Regions from separate parts of the Photobacterium damselae subsp. damselae genome, predicted to be linked through region 1. Evidence: predicted binding sites of a transcription regulator. Region 1 holds the regulator's gene; each other region holds the start of a gene.
What was found. The regulator PurR, encoded in region 1, represses purine synthesis genes. The targets are predictions, from matches to a motif close to TNANGNAAACGTTTNCNTNA.

Region 1 (7,028 bases):
AAGTCAAACCGCAAAAATCTGTTAAAAAAACACAGCAAATTGAACAAAAAACAGCGGTAAAAAAACTAGTAAAAAAGACGACACCAACAAAGAAAGCGGCTAAGAAAGTAGCGAATAAAACAACAAAAACAAAAAAAGCGGAGCAAAAGCCGGTAGTAAAAAACCGTGATAGCAAGCCAGTAAAGAGTGCAACTAAACCACAACCTCAGAGCAAGCTGAAAAATGAAACAAGCCAAGTAGCTAATACCGCTAACAATAAAAAGGCACTGTTATCTAGTGGTACTCAATCTCCTGAATTAGTCAGCCGACCAACATTTGCCACTCGACCAGGGCCGGTTTCTTACCCAAGATTGGCAAAACGCCGAGGGATTCAAGGACAGGTAATGGTTGAGATCTGGATTGATCCAAAGGGTAAACAAATTAAACAAAAAGTGATCTCATCATCAGGTACAGAGATCCTTGATCAAGCGGCATTAACAGCCATTAAGAAGTGGAAGTTTTCTTCACATATCGTTGATGGGCAAGCTATTGCTCACCGCGTTCATATTCCTGTACGTTTTCAATTGGATTAATTATGGAATTTATCAACCAATATCAAGAACAGTTTGGTCTTATGGCCTGGCCCCTTTTTATCTGTTCACTGCTTACCGTCATGATTTTACTTGAGCGGTTTATTCAAGTTTTACTCTGTACTGGTGTTGGTAAAACCAAAATAAATCAAATACTCAACAATCAAAATCGCCACGATGAACAAGCATTGGATCATCTAGCTCAGCAATTGCAGAATCAGCGCCCTCTTCTGTATAAGGGGATCGCAATGCTGATTTCACATCGTCATTTTGCTAAAGCGCTACGTGAAGATGCCGCAGGTATGTGGCTACAACAAAAACGAACTCAATTACGCTCCGGACTCAAGCTCTTAAGTCTTATTGGCGTGATCAGTCCATTACTGGGTTTATTAGGTACCGTATTAGGTTTGATCGATATGTTTAAAGGCATTGCTATGACCACAGGCTCAGTTACCCCAAATGATCTGGCCGATGGGTTAGGTCTTGCGATGCGAACCACTGCCGCAGGCTTAATCATTGCACTACCAGCCATTACAGGTGCACAACTGCTCGGACTTTGGGCTGATAGCATTACCTCAAAACTTGAACACAGTTTAAATCGCTGCAATTTATGGCTGGAAGGGATCTCAGTAACAACAACTTGTGATAAGCCAGTTCAAGGTGAGGCTCTCTCATGATAAGCACAGGAAATAGCCGCTGGCAGGACGATGAGTTATCACCGGATCTTACCCCGTTACTCGATATTATTTTTATTGTAATGGTTTTCTTATTGTTAACAGCAAGCGTAAAAATTAAATCGCTGAATGTCGATCTCCCACAAACAGAAACACAAATACTGCAGACGACCTCTGCCGATCCTATAACCATTAACCTACTTGCCTCTGAACCTCATTGGGCTCTAGATGGAAATCAACAAAAAAGTTGGGAGGCTTTTTCAACAACCTTATTGGACGAAGTTAAAGCAAACCCATCGAAACCGGTTGTGATTGGGGCTGAGAAAACGGCCTCAGTCGAACAAATGTTAAAGCTTTTAGCGTTTTTACAAAAAAATGACATCAAGGCTACTCAATTGCTAATGGAAGAGGATAACAAAGCATGAGTCTAATTAAACCAGCACCAGTGTTTAAAACCGTATCTTTAGCTGTTGCTATCCTATTTGGAGCGACGTCAGCTTATGCACAAAACAATGACTCGCGTATTATCAGTGCCGGATCTGCAATTACTGAGATTATCAATGCCTTAGATGCCAGCGATCAACTGGTTGCTGTAGACAGTACCAGTCAAACATTGGTTGATACCAAGATGCCTAAAGTTGGCTATCATCGTCAATTATCAGCAGAAAATCTCATGTCACTCACACCAACTCGTATTATTGGTTCAAACGAAATGGGTCCAGAATCGACGCTCACCATATTGAAACAAGCTGGCGTTGCTGTGGATATCGTCAACTCAGGGAATACCGTTTCAGATCTTACTAAGCGAATTGAACAAGTTGCACAATTAACAGGTCACCAAAAACAAGCTGATGGGTTAGAACAAAAAGTGCAACATACTGTTCAAACATTAACGGATCATCTATCTCAACTTAAGAAACATCCTAATTTTAAAGAAAAAAAAGTTTTGTTTGTGATGATTCATGATGGGAGACCTGTCAATGTAGCAGGTAAAGGAACAACGGCAGATACCGTTATCAACCTTGCTGGAGCCATAAACCCGGCTGCTGCATTTGTTGAAAACTATAAACCTATTTCAACAGAAGCCATGCTTCAAATGCAGCCTGATATCATTTTATTGAGCTCTAGAACCGCGGCAACCATCAAAACGATGCCAGATCTAATTAAGAAGATTCCAGTACTAGCCCAAACACCCGCAGCGCAAAATAATGCATTAGCTGTGATAGATGGTACAGCGCTTATTGGTGGTCTCGGTATCCATAGCCTCAACGAAGCGGCTCGATTATCAAATGTTTTCTATCCAACTGTGAATCAGTAACAGATAACGAAATTTCAGTAAAATAATTATCATCAGAGGGAGCATCTGATTCCCTCTCTTTTCTCCTATTTATAGTTTGAGTTTTTATGGGAAATCAACGTTTATCCATCCGCTCCCTCTACCCTATTGGCTTTGGCCTTTTACTACTCGCCATCGTCAGTTCTATTGTTATTGGCCCAATGTCTATTAGCTATAGTGATAGCATTAAAGCCTTACTGCCTTGGCATACCGAACTGCCAAATCATATCAGCTTAGTTATCAATCAGATTCGTCTACCGAGAACTCTGCTCTGTATTATGATTGGAGCAATTCTCGCCATTTGTGGTGCGGTAATGCAGGGGCTATTTCGTAATCCACTTGCTGATCCCGCCATCATTGGGGTAACAGGTGGTGCAGGGCTTGGGGCTGCGTTAGCGATCATTGTATTTGCACCTATTGCAGCGCAATTTCCCACCATTTTAAACTTAGGCGCAATCCCTCTGTTTGCCTTTATTGGCGGTGTTATCAGTACTTTCTTTGTTTATCGTTTAGGTACTGGAACTAATGGAACATCGGTGACTGTGATGCTGTTAGCGGGGGTGGCAATCTCAGCAATATCAGGCGCGGGCTTAGGCTTACTTAATTATGTTGCCGACGATCAAGCGCTTCGTGATTTCTCTTTATGGTCAATGGGTTCATTAGCTGGCGCAACGTGGTCAGGGATCGCTCTAGCAACCGTATCTTTTGTTGCACTGTTTTTCTTTTTCTATCGTAAAGCCAATGCACTCAATGCTTTTTTATTGGGCGAATCAGAAGCCAAGCATATGGGCGTAAATGTCCAACGCCTTAAAAAACAGTTAATCATTACTTGTGCCGCAGGTGTTGGCGTTACCGTGTCACTAACAGGTCCGATAGGGTTTATTGGCCTTATTATTCCTCATCTGGGACGAATGCTAATTGGACCAAACCATAAAAACTTAATTCCGGTATCAGCCCTATTAGGCGCCTTCATTTTGTTACTTGCAGATATGATTGCTCGTACCGCTTTTGCTCCTCAAGAGTTACCAGTTGGTATTATCACTGCCATCATCGGTGCTCCCTTCTTTATTATGTTATTGATCCAGCAAAAAGGACGTATGGCATGAGCAGCACACTATCCTCTCATCACGCAATAGCACTAAAAGCTTCTAACCTTCATTTGCAGCTGGGCAGAAAGACCTTACTAGATAATGTTGATTTAGAAATAAGGTCTGGGCAAATAACCGCGCTGTTAGGTCCAAATGGTGCCGGTAAAAGTAGTCTACTGAAGGTATTAAACGGTGAAATAACGCCAAATTCAGGATCGATTGAGATCTTTTCAAGACCCAAAGATCATTGGCCATCTGAATTATTGGCAAAACACATGGGTATATTGCCGCAGCACAGTACCCTATCGTTCTCATTTCTTGCTCATGAAGTTGCAGAGCTTGGTGCGATGCCTTTAGCAATATCAAATCATCAAGCGCAACAACTAGCGGCTAAGAATATGGTTAAAGTTGGTGTGGATCATCTCGCAAACAGGCTTTATCCAACGCTATCTGGCGGGGAAAAACAGCGCGTTCATTTTGCCAGAGTATTAACCCAGTTATCGCACTCTGGCGAACAATGTATTTTAATGCTTGATGAACCCACATCTGCTCTTGATCTTGCTCATCAACATCATACTTTAGAGATTGCACAAGCGCTTTCACAACAGGGTGCTGCCGTTATCATTGTTATTCATGATCTGAACTTAGCCGCTCAATACGCGGATCGTTTGATCATTTTGAACCAAGGCAAAATTCAAGCTGATGGTACGCCATGGCAAGTACTAACCCCAACCGCAGTCGAAAATGTTTACGGCTGGCCAGTTCAAGTTATCGCTCATCCAGAACATAACTACCCGGTTATTTTGGCTTAATGTCTCTGTTATGAGCAGAAATTGTGCCATTAATCGATAAAACCAATGAATATTTACGTTTAATTACATTCAAATTTATTGATGCCTATCAAGTATTTTCCGCTTCAAGCACAGAAACATTGCACTCGCGCAGACTCTAGGTAAAATGTGATCGCAAGCGATTACACAATGTAATAGAATCGTATAATATTCACTTATAGCACTTGTTATCAAAAAGCCGCTCTTTATGGTGCGGCTTTTTAGCTTTTAGCGGGTTTCACAATACAAACCCGATTACTTGCTTAATCATCTAAACTTTAGCTAATTATTAGAGATTAAAAGCAAGATTAACTGTGTGGTGATAACAAACTGAATAGCCAGAGAGACTCAACGTAGAGCTGGCTAACCAATTTGATATCGAAAGAATTGCGGTCTGACTCTAGACCCCCATTATTAGAAGAATAACTATGGCAACGATTAAAGATGTTGCACGTATGGCTGGTGTTTCAACGACGACAGTCTCTCACGTGATCAATAAAACGCGCTTTGTCGCAGAAGCAACACAAAAGAAAGTTATGGCAGCGGTTGATGAGCTTAATTACGCTCCAAGTGCTGTTGCTCGCAGTTTAAAATGCAATACAACCCGTACAATCGGTATGTTGGTAACTAAATCAACCAACCCATTCTTTGCTGAAGTTGTTCACGGTGTTGAAGAGTACTGTTATAAAGAAGGTTATACGCTTATTCTGTGTAATACAGAAGGTAACCTATCGAAACAACAAGATTACCTTCGCATGCTAGCAGAAAAGCGTGTCGATGGTCTGCTTGTTATGTGTTCCGATCTGGATGAGAAACTGCTTGAGTTGCTAGAACGCAAAAAAGATCTGCCTATGGTTATCATGGATTGGGGCCCAGAGTCACCACATACAGATAAAATCCAAGATAATGCAGAGCATGGCGGCTATATTGCAACTAAACACTTTATTGAAAATGGCCATACCAAAATTGGTTGTTTGTCTGGTCATGAAGACAAGTCAACCTGTCGCGAGCGTCTTAAAGGCTTCCGTAAAGCGATGGCAGAAAGCAATCTATCTGTAAATGAAGATTGGATTCTTGAAGGTGATTTTGAGTGTGATACGGCAGTAAAAGCGGCGCAAGACTTTATCGCGATGACTGAACGTCCAACGGCTATTTTCTGTTTTAATGACATTATGGCTATGGCGATGATCAGCACATTTGAACAAGCAGGATTACGAGTTCCTGATGATATTTCAATTATTGGCTATGACAATATCGATTTAGCGCCATATTTTTCACCGCCATTGACAACAATCCATCAGCCAAAACGTCGTTTAGGTAAAACGGCTGTTGAAATTTTAATGGATCGCGTCAAAGATAAGAATCATGAGCGTCAAACTTTTGAAATGGCGCCTGAGCTCGTTATTCGTAAGTCGGTAAAGAATCTTAATTAATTGGGAATCTATTCCAAATATGAAGCCAATATTCAATATTGGCTTTTTTTATATAAAAAGAAAGACTAAACAGGTCTAATCAGTTTAATGAATTAAAATTTATTCTGTATTCATTTTACCTTAACCAAATTACGATTTAAAAAAAGGTTAATAATAGGATATGTTCGTAACACTTTATTCTTAAAGCGCTTTTTTGGCTGATAATTAAACATTTCTTATGCATCTATATTACTCATTTTAAATTATTAACTGAATCAACATCACAAATTTTGCAACTTCATATAAAAAATATTAAGCTATCTACGTTAACCTTTATCAGTTACGAACAGGGCAAACTATCTTGAAAGAGATAGGACGCAAAGCTTCCGGCCTAAAAGTTTATATACATAAACTCATGGTAGCGGGGTTGCCGATAATCAAAATATCAATGTCATGAATCTTAGGGTTTCTGACAGAATATTTAGTTATTCTGATAATCTAAATCCCCGCTCTGATGTTAGGTGACTCATGATTATTTTCACCGAGAAGAAGCATGGACAAACCAGTATTAAAAAACACGTTAAAATTATTTGAATGTTTTGGGCGTATCAAATCACGCTCTATGTTTGGAGGTTTTGGTATATTCGCGGGTGATACTATGTTTGCTCTGGTAGTAAACAATACGCTACATCTACGGGCCAATTGCCATAATGAAGGGGAATTTAAAGCACTGGGACTAAAACCCTATATATATTACAAAAAAGGATTTCCAGTTGTCACAAAACATTATGCCATTCCTGACTATTGGTGGGATGATACTCAATGCTTAATCAAGCAAGGTGAACTCTCTCTCCAAGCGGCAGAAAAGGATAAGGAATCCAAATCAAAAGCAACACCTAATCGAATTAAAGATCTACCTAATCTACGCTTAACCAATGAACGCATGTTAAAAAAAGCAGGAATTGAAACCGTTGAGCAATTATTTGCTGTTGGTGCTCTTGATGCATTTAAAGCACTACAGTCATCTCAAGGAGACTCTTTAAATCTTGAACTATTGTGGGCACTTGAAGGAGCTATCAGTGGTCAGCATTGGTCAGTAATTACTGAACAGCGTCGCCA
Region 2 (7,028 bases), 190 kb from region 1:
TTGATGAAAAATTGCTTGTTGCATATGCAGTTTATACGCATCTGTATCAAGCAGGGATTCGATGACCCCATTGTGACCTGTATGATTCATATCTAATGTTGTAGTTTGTCGCAATCCGGTAATTCTACATTACTTTGAGTTTGTTTTGGCTAAAAACCAGCAAACTTTCATTAAATTTTAGGGCAGTAACGATACGCTTAAACGGAGAAAACAACAAGCCAGTAAAGGGAGTTTATTTTTACCGTACAGTAAAAAATAATTGTTGCAATTCTCAGTTTAGTTGATATTAATTCTTATTCATCAATGGTTATACAGTAAAATATCTAAAACGTATACCTTGATTAAGAAATCATTACTGCTCGATGTTTAGGCAAAAAAGGAAAAATACGCATGTCTGATATAACAAACACTAACCAGCCGACTGCCAAATACCGCGCCGACTATACTGCTCCTGATTATACCATCAGTGATATCGATCTGACGTTTGATTTATACGATACTCAAACAAAAGTACTGGCTGTTAGTCAGGTTAAGCGTTTAACCGATGATAGCTCCGCTGTTTTAGCTCTAGATGGTGATGGGCTTAAACTTATCCGTGTGAGCGTTGATGGCCAGCCATGGACTGCTTATCAGGAAACCGAGAGTCAACTCATTCTTTCTAATCTTCCTGAGAGTTTCGAGCTTACTATTGAAACTGAAATTAACCCAGAAGCGAACACATTACTTGAAGGTTTGTACAAATCGGGTGGTGCGTATTGTACCCAGTGCGAGGCTGAAGGATTCCGTCGCATTACTTTTTATTTAGATCGCCCCGATGTACTGGCTCGCTTTACCACAAAAGTAATCGCCGATAACGAATACCCATTTTTATTAAGTAATGGTAACCGTATTGCTGAAGGGCAACTAGATAACGGTCGCCACTGGGTACAATGGCAAGATCCATTCCCTAAACCATCATACTTATTTGCTTTAGTTGCTGGTGATTTTGATGTATTGAAAGATCACTTTATCACTATGAGCGGTCGTAAGGTTGAGCTTGAGATCTTTGTTGATAAAGGTAACTTAGATCGCGCTACTTATGCGATGACGTCACTGCAAAATGCCATGAAGTGGGATGAAGAGCGTTTTGGTTTAGAGTACGATCTTGATATCTATATGGTTGTTGCCGTTGATTTCTTCAACATGGGAGCAATGGAAAACAAAGGTCTTAATGTTTTCAACTCCAAGTTTGTATTAGCGAATCCAAAAACCGCCACAGATACTGACTACCAAGGCATTGAATCCGTTATTGGTCATGAATACTTCCATAACTGGACTGGTAACCGCGTGACTTGTCGCGATTGGTTCCAACTAAGCTTAAAAGAAGGATTAACTGTATTCCGAGATCAAGAATTCTCTTCAGATCTTGGCTCTCGTCCTGTTAACCGTATTGCAAATGTCCGTATTATTCGTGGTCCTCAGTTTGCAGAAGATCGCGGCCCTATGTCTCATCCAATTCGTCCGGAAAAAGTGATTGAGATGAATAACTTCTATACTTTAACTGTGTATGAGAAGGGCAGCGAAGTGATCCGAATGATGCACACGTTACTGGGAGAAGAGAAGTTCCAAGCGGGTATGAAATTGTACTTTGAGCGTCATGATGGCACGGCTGCTACCTGTGATGATTTCGTTCAAGCAATGGAAGATGCTTCAAAGATTGATTTATCTCGCTTCCGTCGTTGGTATAGCCAATCAGGAACTCCTGTTGTAACTGTTACAACTGAATATGAGCAGGATAAGGCGCGTTACGCGGTCACGATTAAGCAAGAAACTGCAGCGACACCAAATCAAGAAGAGAAACTACCACTTCATATTCCGTTTGATATCGAGTTGTATAACCAGGATGGTGAACCTTATGAGTTACGCTGTAACGGTGAGTCGATTCATCATGTATTGGACGTGACAGAAGCAGAACAAACGTTTGTTTTTGAATGGATCACGACACAACCCGTTATCTCTATGCTAAGAGAGTTCTCTGCTCCTGTCGTACTACAATATGATTATAGCGATGATGAGCTGATCTTCTTAATGACCCATGCTCGTAATGAGTTCGCTCGTTGGGATGCAGGTCAAATGCTATTGGCTAAATACATTCGTCACAACGTAACTCGTGTTCAGCAAGGCAATAATGTAGAGCTTTCTGAAGCTGTGGTTGATGCATTCCGTGGCGTTTTATTGTCAACTGAATTAGATCCCGCTTTTATTGCTGAGATGCTAACACTGCCAAGTGAAAATGAAATAGCAGGTTGGTACCAATGTGTAGATGTGGATTCGATTCATCATGTTGTTGGCGAACTGACGAAGATACTGGCAAATGCAATGAGCGATGAATTTAGTGCTATTTATCATTCATTAACACAAAAGCAATATAGCCTAGATCATCAAGCAATGGCTCAACGCGCACTCCGTAACCAATGCCTCTCTTATCTTGCATTAACTGAGCAGGGTAACGCATTAGTTGATGCTCAATATCAAGCTGCGGCTAATATGACTGACACTATGGCTGCAATGAATGCGGCGAATAATGCTCAGTTAGCGTGTCGTGAAGCACAAATGACAGATTTTAGTGATAAATGGACTCACGATGGCTTAGTGATGGACAAGTGGTTCATGCTACAAGGTAAAAATCCAGCAGATAATGCCTTGCAAGTTGTTCGTGAAACCATGAATCATCCTGCATTTTCACTGAAAAACCCTAACCGTACCCGTAGCTTAGTGGTGAGCTTTACTGCAAACAATCCAGTTCATTTCCATGCAAAAGATGGCTCCGGTTATCTATTCTTGACTGAAATTCTAACGCATTTGAACACCAGTAATCCTCAAGTTGCTGCTCGTTTAATTGAACCGTTCTTAAAATATCGTCAGTACGATGCAGAACGTCAGCAATTGATGCGTGACGAACTGGAGAAGCTAGCTAACCTTGATAATTTAGCGAAAGATCTTTTCGAGAAAATTCATAAAGCTCTTGAGCTATAAGCCGATATATCACTAGTGAGCACAAAGCCTAAGGAGTTGGACTTCTTAGGCTTTTTTCGATTGGACTTTAACCATTTACAAATAGAACAAGTATGCGATTTTTTACGTTTTCTCTTAACATTCCGTATCAAGTTTTTTTGCAGCATTATTCGGGGAGTGCAAGTCAACTAATGGTTTATACCGATTGTGGACTTAAGGTTCAGTTTCCTGCTGTTCGATTTCGAAGCTTCGTTACACAGGCTGGTTTAGTAGGGCGATTTAAGGTTTTTGTAACGGCAGACAATCGCTTTGATCGAATTGAACGGCTAACAAACTAAATATGGTTAATTTTCCCACAAAACAAACCCTGTTTACGTAATCGTTTGCATTTTATTGATTTTTTACTCTACTGTAATTGATTGTTTTTATTGGCTGTTTGTCATAACTGTCTGTTTTAACGTAATTTGTATCAAAATAAATGATTGCCGTATGGAGGTTTTCAGGCAATAATGCCATCCCGTTTATACGGGGCTTTTATAAAAGGAGGTATCATGTTTTACCGCCTCGCACGATCTGCAATTTTTCAACTTGATCCAGAAAAAGCGCATGATCTCGCAATGCAAAACTTCTCTCGCTTTACCGGCACTCCTCTAGATTTATTCTATCGTCAATCTATTCCAGATCATCCTGTTGAAGTAATGGGATTAACGTTCAAAAATCCTGTTGGCCTTGCGGCTGGCCTTGATAAAAATGGCGAATGTATTGATGCATTTGGTGCTATGGGTTTTGGCTTTGTTGAAGTTGGTACGGTAACACCACGACCTCAACCAGGTAATGATAAGCCTCGTCTATTTCGTTTAATTCCTGCTGAAGGCATTATCAACCGCTTTGGTTTTAATAACCTAGGGGTAGATAATTTAGTTGAGAATGTTAAAAAAGCGAACTACGACGGTATCATCGGCATTAACATTGGTAAGAACAAAGATACTCCTGTAGAGAATGGGGCAGAGGATTACCTCATCTGTATGGATAAGGTTTACCCATATGCAGGATATATTGCTATCAATATTTCTTCACCAAACACACCAGGACTTAGAACATTACAGTATGGTGAGATGTTAGATGATCTGTTATCTCAGCTAAAAGCGAAACAAGCTGAACTGGCAGAGCTACATGGGAAATATATCCCACTAGCACTTAAGATCGCACCAGATCTTGACGATCATGAGATTGAACAAATTTGTGACTCATTACTTCGTAATAAAATTGATGGTGTGATTGGTACTAATACCACATTAGACCGTACCTTAGTTGAAGGCATGAAGCACTGTGATGAGATGGGTGGCTTAAGTGGTCGTCCTCTTCAGAACAAAAGTACCGCTGTTATTGCTAAAATGGCGGAATGCTTAAAAGGTGAGATTCCAATTATTGGCGTTGGTGGTATTGATTCTGCAATTTCTGCTCGTGAAAAGATGCAAGCAGGTGCAAGTTTGGTTCAGATTTACACCGGCTTTATCTATCACGGTCCTAAATTGGTTAAAGATATCGTTATGGGCTTGAAGTAATACAAATTTGTGTGATGAAGCTAAAAAATTAGTGTAATTTTCTGCGAAATTTGTCAAAATTACGGCGCATAAAGAGTAAGAAGGGGATATTGTTTCCCCTTTTTTTTCGCCTGAACCTTATTAAAATAACTAGCAGTGTTTATTTATGTGATCAGTGATGTTGCATAAGACCAAAGTTGGAGCGTAACCGTGTTAAAACCAAATGACTCATGGATGTGGTATTTTGACCAACAAGAAGATGCATTAATGCTTGATCTCGGTGATGAGATGGTCTTTCGCGTAGCAACTCCAAAGAAGTTCTTTACTCCTGAAGCTTATAATACGCAAACTTTCACAGTTGATGATGCGGACGTGTATCAATGCTTCAAAGAATCCATTACACACCTAGATATCTCTCTTCCTCGCAAGGCTGAACTTGGACTTAATGCCGTTGCGGTTGCCCGTTTCCATAAACCGATTATGCCAAAGAGTTGGTTTTTTGCTTCATCTGGCGTTGATTATCAACCAGAGCTTGGAGAACTGATTACGCTACAAACTGAGTTTGGTGAAGCTCAATTTCTTGTTATCGAAACAGGGGATTGCGCATCGTTGTGTATGCAAGCGACTATAGAACCACTTACACTGAATTCAAGCAAAGAGATGACTTTCTGCGAAGTGATTAAAGTCATGAACGATCGCATAATTCCATTTTCTGCTGAACAAGAAGACTACTTAGCGTTAGTGGGTTAGGTGTTTTTATTATCCTTTCATCATCTGCTGTAAATAGGGCATTTTATTGTCTGCTTATCTTTCCCAAATACGCCTATTTTGAGTAGTTCCCCGTAATTGTTAATCCCTTTATCTCTGCAAAACAGCACTTCTTTTATATCCCGTAGCTATCACTCCAGATTGATATCACGTGGCGCTAATGCTTATCTCATTTCCTAATTACAGCATCTAATATCTAATCCTATTTTTCGCGCGCTGCAACTCAAAAATCGTTATCAAATTTTCTTAATGTCAAAATAATTCGGCTGTTTTGTATGTGATTTAGGTCGAATTATTGATGTTTAAAAAAATATTTTGTCATCCTCTTTATTGGAATAATCAGTGATTTTACTGCTGATAGTGAGCAAAAATTCCTCAATTAATTATCTTGTGTAATAAAAGAACAAAGATGAAAGTGGCTTGTTTGAGCGTCTGCTAGCTTAATGCTTATAGGGTATTGGCTGGATAAGGTTGTCGAGATGATTGATGACTTGTTAAATATTACTGTTATTTATCATTGTGTTATGGTGTTTGTTTTTATGTGTAAACAATGAGGTTTTGGCAGATTTTAATGGATGGCAAAGAGTTTGATAAAGGTGTTATTGCTAGTTTTGGTGGGACTGTTTCCGCTGGTGGATAAAGAGCCTTGTGCATGGAATATCAAATTCAGTTCTGGGAAATGCGTTGTGATTGATGAAAATTTATTAAGTTAGTAATTTTTCTAATTCTTTATACGAGGTATTTGGTGTTAAATCAGGTATACTTTCGCCTATCAACAGCGTGAAAAGAACTCCATGAATCAGTATTTAGCTATTACATCCCGTGGACTAGAAAATCTACTAGCGGATGAATTGAAAGAATTAGGCGCGCATGACATTAAAGTTGTGCATGCCGGTGTGCGTTTTAAAGCAACTCAAGCTGAGGCTTATCGTTGCTGTCTTTGGACTCGTATCTCATCGCGTATCATTTACGTATTGAGTGAATTTAATGTTCGTAATGACCTAGACCTGTATTTAGGTGCAACGGCGATTAACTGGAATAACTATTTTGGTAGTAACACCCGTATTGTGGTGGATTTTAACGGTACAAACCGCGAAATCCGTAATAGCCAATACGGTGCAATGAAAGTTAAAGACGCCATTGTTGACCGTTTTACCAAAATGGATCTAATGCGCCCATCTATCGATCGTGAACGCCCTGATTTACGTATCCATGTTCGTCTATCTGGCGAAAAAGCCATTCTTGGTTTAGATATGGCAGGCAGTGGTTTACACCAGCGTGGTTATCGTAGTGAAGCGGGTAAAGCGCCATTACGCGAAACGCATGCTGCTGCATTAGTGATGAAGAGTGGTTGGACGTTTGAGCAACCTCTACTAGATCCTATGTGTGGTTCTGGTACGTTAGTGATTGAAGCGGCAATGATAGCTGCTGAAATTGCACCAGGTATCAAGCGTAAGCGTTGGGGCTTTGAAGCACTGAAAGACTTCGACAAAGAAGCTTGGCTTGAAATTCACGCAGAAGCAAAAGTAAAAGCACGTCGTGGTCCTGCCAAAGCAAAAGAGATCGTTAAAATTTATGGTCGTGAGCTTGATCAACGTGTTTTAGCCATTGCTCGTGATAACGCCGGTCGTGCTGGTGTTTCTGAGTTAATTGACTTTGAACGTGGCGATGCAATGCACCTAATGGCACCAGAAGGTTTCTCTGATGGTGTGATTTTGTGTA
Region 3 (7,028 bases), 660 kb from region 1:
AAAGGCCTTTGATCTTATTTTTTAACTACGAATTTTTAGAATCTTATTCCCACTCGATGGTTGCAGGTGGCTTACCTGATACATCGTAAACCACACGAGAGATACCATCGACTTCGTTAATAATGCGGTTCGACACCTTACCTAGGAAATCATATGGTAGGTGAGCCCAGTGCGCTGTCATAAAGTCGATAGTTTCAACAGCACGTAGAGAAACAACCCAATCATATTTACGACCATCGCCCATTACACCAACAGAACGAACTGGTAAGAATACGGTAAAGGCTTGTGATACTTTGTTGTAAAGATCTGCATTGTGAAGCTCTTCAATGAAGATAGCATCGGCACGACGCAGTAGATCACAGTACTCTTTCTTCACTTCACCAAGTACACGAACACCTAGACCAGGACCTGGGAATGGGTGGCGGTATAGCATGTTATAAGGCAGACCAAGCTCAAGACCAATCTTGCGAACTTCGTCTTTAAATAGCTCTTTTAGTGGCTCAACCAAGCCCATTTGCATATCGTCAGGCAAACCACCCACGTTATGGTGTGATTTAATAACGTGTGCTTTACCTGTTTTTGATGCTGCAGATTCAATTACATCAGGGTAGATAGTGCCTTGTGCTAACCATTTTGCATTTTGCAGTTTCTTCGACTCTTCATCGAATACTTCAACAAATACACGGCCAATAATTTTACGTTTTGCTTCTGGCTCATCCACACCAGCAAGTGCTTCAAGGAAACGGTTTTCAGCTTTAACGTGAACAATGTTTAGACCAAAATGATCACCGAACATGTCCATAACTTGCTCGCCTTCATTTAGACGAAGCAGGCCGTTATCAACAAATACACAAGTTAACTTATCACCAATTGCACGGTGAACCAGCATTGCAACTACTGATGAATCCACACCACCAGATAGGCCAAGGATCACTTCGTCATCACCCACTTGCTCTTTAATACGAGCGATAGCATCTTCGATGATGTTGGCTGATGTCCATAGCTTTTCACAGCCACATACATTAAGAACGAAGTTTTCAATGATACGCATACCTTGACGAGTGTGCGTAACTTCTGGGTGGAACTGTACGCCGTAAAAACGTTTTTCATCATTAGCCATTGCAGCGTATGGACACGTTGAAGTTTCAGCAACTTTGGTAAAGTCAGCAGGAATTTCAACAACTTTGTCACCGTGACTCATCCATACATCAAGTAATGGAGTGCCATCTTCTGCAATTGCATCTTCAATGTTTTTAAATAGATCTGTTGGTTCTACAATTTTAACCTGAGCATAACCAAATTCACGCTCAGAAGAACCCGCAACTTTACCGCCTAGCTGCTCTGCCATTGTCTGCATGCCGTAACATACACCAAATACTGGCACACCAGCTTCAAACACATACTGAGGAGCACGAGGTGAACCGGCTTCGGTCACACTCTCAGGACCGCCAGATAGAATGATACCGTTTGGATTAAAGTCACGAATATCAGCCTCATCAACGTCCCAGCTCCAAAGCTCACAGTAAACACCGATTTCACGAATACGACGAGCAATCAATTGAGTGTACTGTGAACCAAAATCTAAAATAAGGATGCGTTGATCATGAATATTTGTGGTAGTGGTCATTATCGAGCAGTCTCAGAAATTTATTGAAAATAGGGGGCATCAAAGTGCCCCGATCTTATATAAGCTTTTTAATTAGGCAAACGTTTTCGCTAGCTAGGAATAGTTTGTTACAAATTAACCTAGGCGGTAGTTTGGTGCTTCTTTAGTAATAGTCACATCATGCACATGAGACTCTTTCATACCAGCGCCAGAGATACGAACAAACTCAGCTTTAGTACGAAGGTCTTCAATTGTTGCAGAGCCAGTTAGACCCATGCTTGAACGTAGACCACCCATCTGTTGATGAACGATCTCTTTTAAGTGACCTTTATAAGCAACGCGACCTTCAATACCTTCTGGTACTAACTTGTCAGCAGCGTTATCAGATTGGAAGTAACGGTCAGATGAACCTTTTGACATCGCACCAAGAGAACCCATGCCACGGTATGACTTATAAGCACGACCTTGGTATAGCTCCACTTCACCCGGAGCTTCTTCAGTACCCGCGAACATTGAACCAACCATTACGCAAGAAGCGCCAGCTGCAATCGCTTTACATAGGTCACCAGAGTAACGGATACCACCATCAGCAATAACAGGAATGCCATATTGATCCGCAACTGAAGCCGCTTCAGAAATCGCTGTAATTTGAGGAACACCAACACCAGTTACGATACGAGTTGTACAGATAGAGCCAGGGCCAATACCCACTTTAACCGCACTTACACCCGCTTCAATAAGTGCACGAGCACCTTCAGCAGTTGCAACATTACCGCCAACGATTGGTAGATTAGGGAATTGTTTGTGTGTTTCACGGATGCGTTGTAAAACACCTTCAGAATGACCATGTGAAGAGTCAATAAGTAGCACATCAACGCCAGCTTCAACTAGAGCTTGAACACGCTCTTCATTACCAGCACCAGCACCTACAGCAGCACCAACACGTAGACGGCCACGCTCATCTTTACATGCATTTGGTTTACGTTCTGCTTTCTGGAAATCTTTTGCAGTGATCATGCCTTTAAGACGGAAGCTATCATCAACCAATAGCACTTTTTCAACACGGTGCTTTTGCATGATAGCTTCAACTTCTTCACGAGAAGCGCCTTCTTTCGCTGATGCAAGCTTTTCTTTTGGTGTCATCACTTCCACAACTTTAAGGGAAAGGTCAGTTACAAAGCGTACATCACGACCTGTAATAATACCGATAAGCTCATTGTTATCAGTAACAACAGGGTAACCTGCAAAGCCATTTTCTTCTGTCAGACGTTTTACATCTGCAATGGTGTTATCAGGCTTAACAGTTACAGGTTCAGAAACAACACCTGCTTCGAACTTTTTAACCATGCGAACTTGTGCCGCTTGTTGTTCGATAGACATATTCTTATGGATAAAACCGATGCCACCCTCTTGCGCAAGAGCGATAGCCAAACGACCTTCAGTCACTGTATCCATAGATGCAGACAGCATTGGAATATTCAGAGTGATCTCTTTAGTCAAATGGGTGCGCAGATCGGCAGTGTTCGGTAGGACTGTAGAATGAGCTGGAACCAGCAAAACATCATCAAAAGTCAAAGCTTCTTGTTTGATTCGTAACATTGCAATATCTCACACCAATTAAAGGGTTTTATAAAGAAGATTAAAATATTGCGGACGGATTATACGCACGGTGCAAACGTTTGGCTAGTGTTTTTTTTGAATTTTTAATAAAAAATATTTGACATTTTTCGATTGATACGTAATATATTTCGGTTAAGTTTCAGGTGCTGCGGGCAAAACACTTTGGGTAAGATCTGTCCAATTGATCCCCCTTTTCCTTTGTTGCGCCCAAATTTCGTTCATTGATTGAATTATACTCGTCTTTCATCGCAGCCCTTCCCACTCTTCTTTGGTAAAGGTGTTTTTCATCGTGACAATGTTCGCCCAACCGACCCAAAGCAATAATCGAATTTTCACCGTATCCACTCTAAATGCCCAAGTTCGCGTACTACTCGAAAATGAAATGGGTATTGTTTGGTTAGTCGGTGAGCTCTCTAATTTCTCCATGCCGGTTTCTGGCCACTGGTATTTCACCTTAAAAGATGCTCGTGCTCAGGTGAAATGCGCTATGTTTAAAGGCAATAATCGCCGAGTGCTATTTAAACCCAGCAATGGTACTCAGGTGCTCGTTAAAGCACGTTTATCCCTCTATGAGCCTCGCGGTGACTATCAGCTTATAATCGAAAGCATGCAGCCAGAAGGCGATGGTCGACTCCAGCAACAGTTTGAACAACTTAAAATGTCTTTGGCCGCAGAAGGTCTGTTTGCCCAAAGTATTAAAAAACCGTTGCCAGAGCAACCAAAACGAGTGGGGATCATTACCTCAAAAACAGGTGCTGCATTATTTGATATTCTAAATGTGTTACGCCGACGCGATCCTGGTTTACCGATTGTGATCTATCCAACCATGGTGCAAGGCGAAGGTTCTGCGATTTCGATTGCTCAAGCCATTGGTCGAGCTAACAGCCGCAAAGAGTGTGATGTGCTAATAGTGGGTCGTGGCGGTGGATCTCTTGAAGATCTATGGGCGTTTAATGAAGAAATTGTGGCGCGTACTATTGTTGCCAGTGAAATCCCTATCGTCAGTGCAGTTGGTCATGAAGTTGATGTCACCATTGCCGATTTTGTTGCCGATGTTCGTGCTCCAACGCCATCAGCTGCAGCAGAGCTGATCAGTCGCGATATGACTCATCAAACTCAAGCCATTACACAAAAGAAACAGCAGCTAAATCATGCTATTCGCTATTATATTGCTAAACAGCAACAACAAACTCAGCGATTACAGCACCGATTAGAACGTCAACATCCACAGATGCGACTTAATCAGCAGCAACAACATCTGGATGAGTTAACTGGCCACTTACATCAAGCGATGCAACGAAAGTTAACTCAGGCAGATCAACGTGTAGAACGTATTAATTACAAGTTATCGCTCTATTCACCAAGTCAAACAATCAAACAACTTAGTCATCATTTAGCGCAAAGTGAGCGCCGCCTTACTGATGCTATGGATCGCTCGCAGTTAACAGCTCGTCATCAATTGGCCATGATGGCAGAAAAACTGGAGGCAGTAAGCCCACTGGCGACTATTGCGCGTGGTTATTCTATCACCCAAAAAGAAGATGGCTCGGTTATTAGAAGTTCAGATCAAGTCTCAGCAGGAGATCGATTAGTCACCAAAGTTGCTCAAGGTGAAATTCGTTCAATCGTTGAATAGCTATTGTTAAGTAGTGATTAGCATAAAATTAAATTAACAAAAATAAATGCCGCTCTAGTTTTCTAGTCGCGGCATTTTTTATCTCTGGCATATGGACTTTATTAACCGCCCTACACCTTAAGCATTTTCATCTACTGGGGTGAAGACAAAACTGACCCGTGATTTTGATTTTAACTCATTACAGTGATTACAAAAGTAGCTGGCAGAACCGCAGGCCTGTAGTTTTTCTAGCTCTTTACCACAATCTGGGCATAAGGCATGTTTATTGATCTTCTGCTGGCAAAAATCACAGAAATAACCATTCTCTTTCCAGACTAATTCACTGGTACAGCTTGGGCATAGATTCTCAGACACTCACATATCCTTCTGTCGTCCATCCCGATGTAATTTCAAAATTTAGAATTTAGAGATTACTGGGTATAAAGATAATAGGCTCTCATAATGCTTTGATTTGTATCTGGCTGGCAATCAAAATTATTTTTCAAAATGTACTCTTTTGATCTCTGTCGTGAAGATCGCTGCAAACCAGAACAAAAGAAAACAATAGCCTTTATGGATAAGAATCAGAGAACCAAGGATCTTTTATAACAAAGCAGATCTTAGACAAAAAGAGTCTTGATCAGCGATCTCATATCAAAAGAACATTTATCAATACACTTCCCGAAAGCATAAGTTACATATTCTGTTTTTGGATTTTAAACGATATTTTATTCTTAAATATTACATGTAAAACCAAGGATCCAATATATATAAAATTGGATCGGTTATAAAATCCAATAAAAAAGCCGAAACAAGTCACTCTGAGCTATTTCGGCTTATCTTTATGATTTAACAACAAATTATTGTCTTTTTATTGCTCTGGTATACATGACAATTTGTTGATCATTCACATATTCAAACTCAACCCACAACTGATTGTATTCGGCTAAAGATTGACTATGAGTACCACCGCATGGGATCTCAATAACATTCCCTTCATTAAGATCGCAGCACCAATAACGCGAATCGGTTAACGCTTGTCCTTCGCAACGCATAGTAATTGCAGATTCAAGTTCTAACCATTGAGTTAATTGCTGATTTATTTTATCTGCAATATCATTGAGTTGTTCTAACATATCAGCCGAATTTAGTCCGCGTTTACGCAAAGTCTTTCCTAAACGATACGTATCTCGACTGCAATCTTCACTCACTTCGCTTTTCTCTTGAGCGTAACTGTGAAAATCATAATGTCCTAATTCATCTTTTCGTGACGCATCTTTACGCCAAAAGTCATGATGTAAGACTTTGTTTAAAGCAAGAGATGATAGATGCCCACCACTATGACCACGCCCTAACGCCTGCTGGTACGCTTTATCTACTGATAATTCGACTTCTTGGCCTATTTCCAGCATTAAATCCTGTGCTAGATGGTGAACTACCACAAATACCCAGCCTTCAGTATCACGACGAACTGGAATTGCATCAGCCACATATAAAGTTTGGGAAGCTAGTTCAACCGCACCAACCAAGCAATTTATAACAGCATAATCTTGATTCGCTACGGTAATAAAACCACGATCGGCAGGGTGATCTGGCCAAATATGACTGACAGGATGAAATGGTGTGGTATCAGTAACGATCCATGTCCCTTCTGAATGAGCCACACACAATTGTACTTTAGCAGTGCACTGCCAAATATTAGAGGTAAATAAAATTTTAGTTGCCGTTGTCATAAAATTTTCCTAATAAAAAGCCCAACACTTGGCTGGGCTTTATATCTATAAGCGATAAATTACTTATTACGATCTTTGATCATACTTGCAAGGCGCTTACGCTGACGTTGCTGAGAAATCGTTAATTTCTCTTTCTTAGTCTCAAATGGGTTTTCGCTATTCTGGAATTGAATACGAATTGGCGTACCCATCATCTCTAATGATTTACGGTAGTAGTTCATTAGATAGCGCTTGTAAGAGCCTGGTAGTTCATTAACCAAGTTACCGTGCACAACGATAATTGGTGGGTTGTAACCACCTGCGTGAGCGTATTTTAGCTTCACACGACGACCACGGATCATTGGTGGCTGGTGATCATCTTGTGCCATTTGCATAATACGCGTCAACATTGAAGTGCTGATACGTTTTGTTGCTGACTGATATGCTTCAACAACAGATTCATACAAGTGACCAA

Region 2: a site for PurR is predicted at 3,366-3,385, ahead of pyrD (quinone-dependent dihydroorotate dehydrogenase). Genes of this name have one in related genera too.
Region 3: a site for PurR is predicted at 3,274-3,293, ahead of guaB (IMP dehydrogenase). Genes of this name have one in related genera too.

What each region holds. Positions count from the first base shown of each region.
Region 1 is NZ_CP146970.1:1,494,684-1,501,711, reverse strand. It holds gene WAX86_RS06845 (energy transducer TonB) at 1-572, shown strand, start outside; gene WAX86_RS06840 (MotA/TolQ/ExbB proton channel family protein) at 575-1,246, shown strand; gene WAX86_RS06835 (biopolymer transporter ExbD) at 1,243-1,668, shown strand; gene WAX86_RS06830 (hemin ABC transporter substrate-binding protein) at 1,665-2,561, shown strand; gene WAX86_RS06825 (iron ABC transporter permease) at 2,648-3,685, shown strand; gene WAX86_RS06820 (heme ABC transporter ATP-binding protein) at 3,682-4,479, shown strand; gene purR (HTH-type transcriptional repressor PurR) at 4,926-5,930, shown strand; cyclic di-GMP riboswitch class I at 6,250-6,344, shown strand; gene WAX86_RS06810 (TfoX/Sxy family DNA transformation protein) at 6,463-7,028, shown strand, end outside.
Region 2 is NZ_CP146970.1:1,685,528-1,692,555, reverse strand. It holds gene pncB (nicotinate phosphoribosyltransferase) at 1-90, opposite strand, end outside; gene pepN (aminopeptidase N) at 391-3,015, shown strand; gene WAX86_RS07715 (DUF2835 family protein) at 3,108-3,332, shown strand; gene pyrD (quinone-dependent dihydroorotate dehydrogenase) at 3,546-4,559, shown strand; gene WAX86_RS07705 (cell division protein ZapC) at 4,749-5,288, shown strand; gene rlmKL (bifunctional 23S rRNA (guanine(2069)-N(7))-methyltransferase RlmK/23S rRNA (guanine(2445)-N(2))-methyltransferase RlmL) at 6,101-7,028, shown strand, end outside.
Region 3 is NZ_CP146970.1:832,011-839,038, reverse strand. It holds gene guaA (glutamine-hydrolyzing GMP synthase) at 44-1,627, opposite strand; gene guaB (IMP dehydrogenase) at 1,742-3,205, opposite strand; gene xseA (exodeoxyribonuclease VII large subunit) at 3,522-4,862, shown strand; gene WAX86_RS03715 (zinc ribbon domain-containing protein) at 4,980-5,216, opposite strand; gene WAX86_RS03710 (alanyl-tRNA editing protein) at 5,702-6,574, opposite strand; gene der (ribosome biogenesis GTPase Der) at 6,634-7,028, opposite strand, start outside.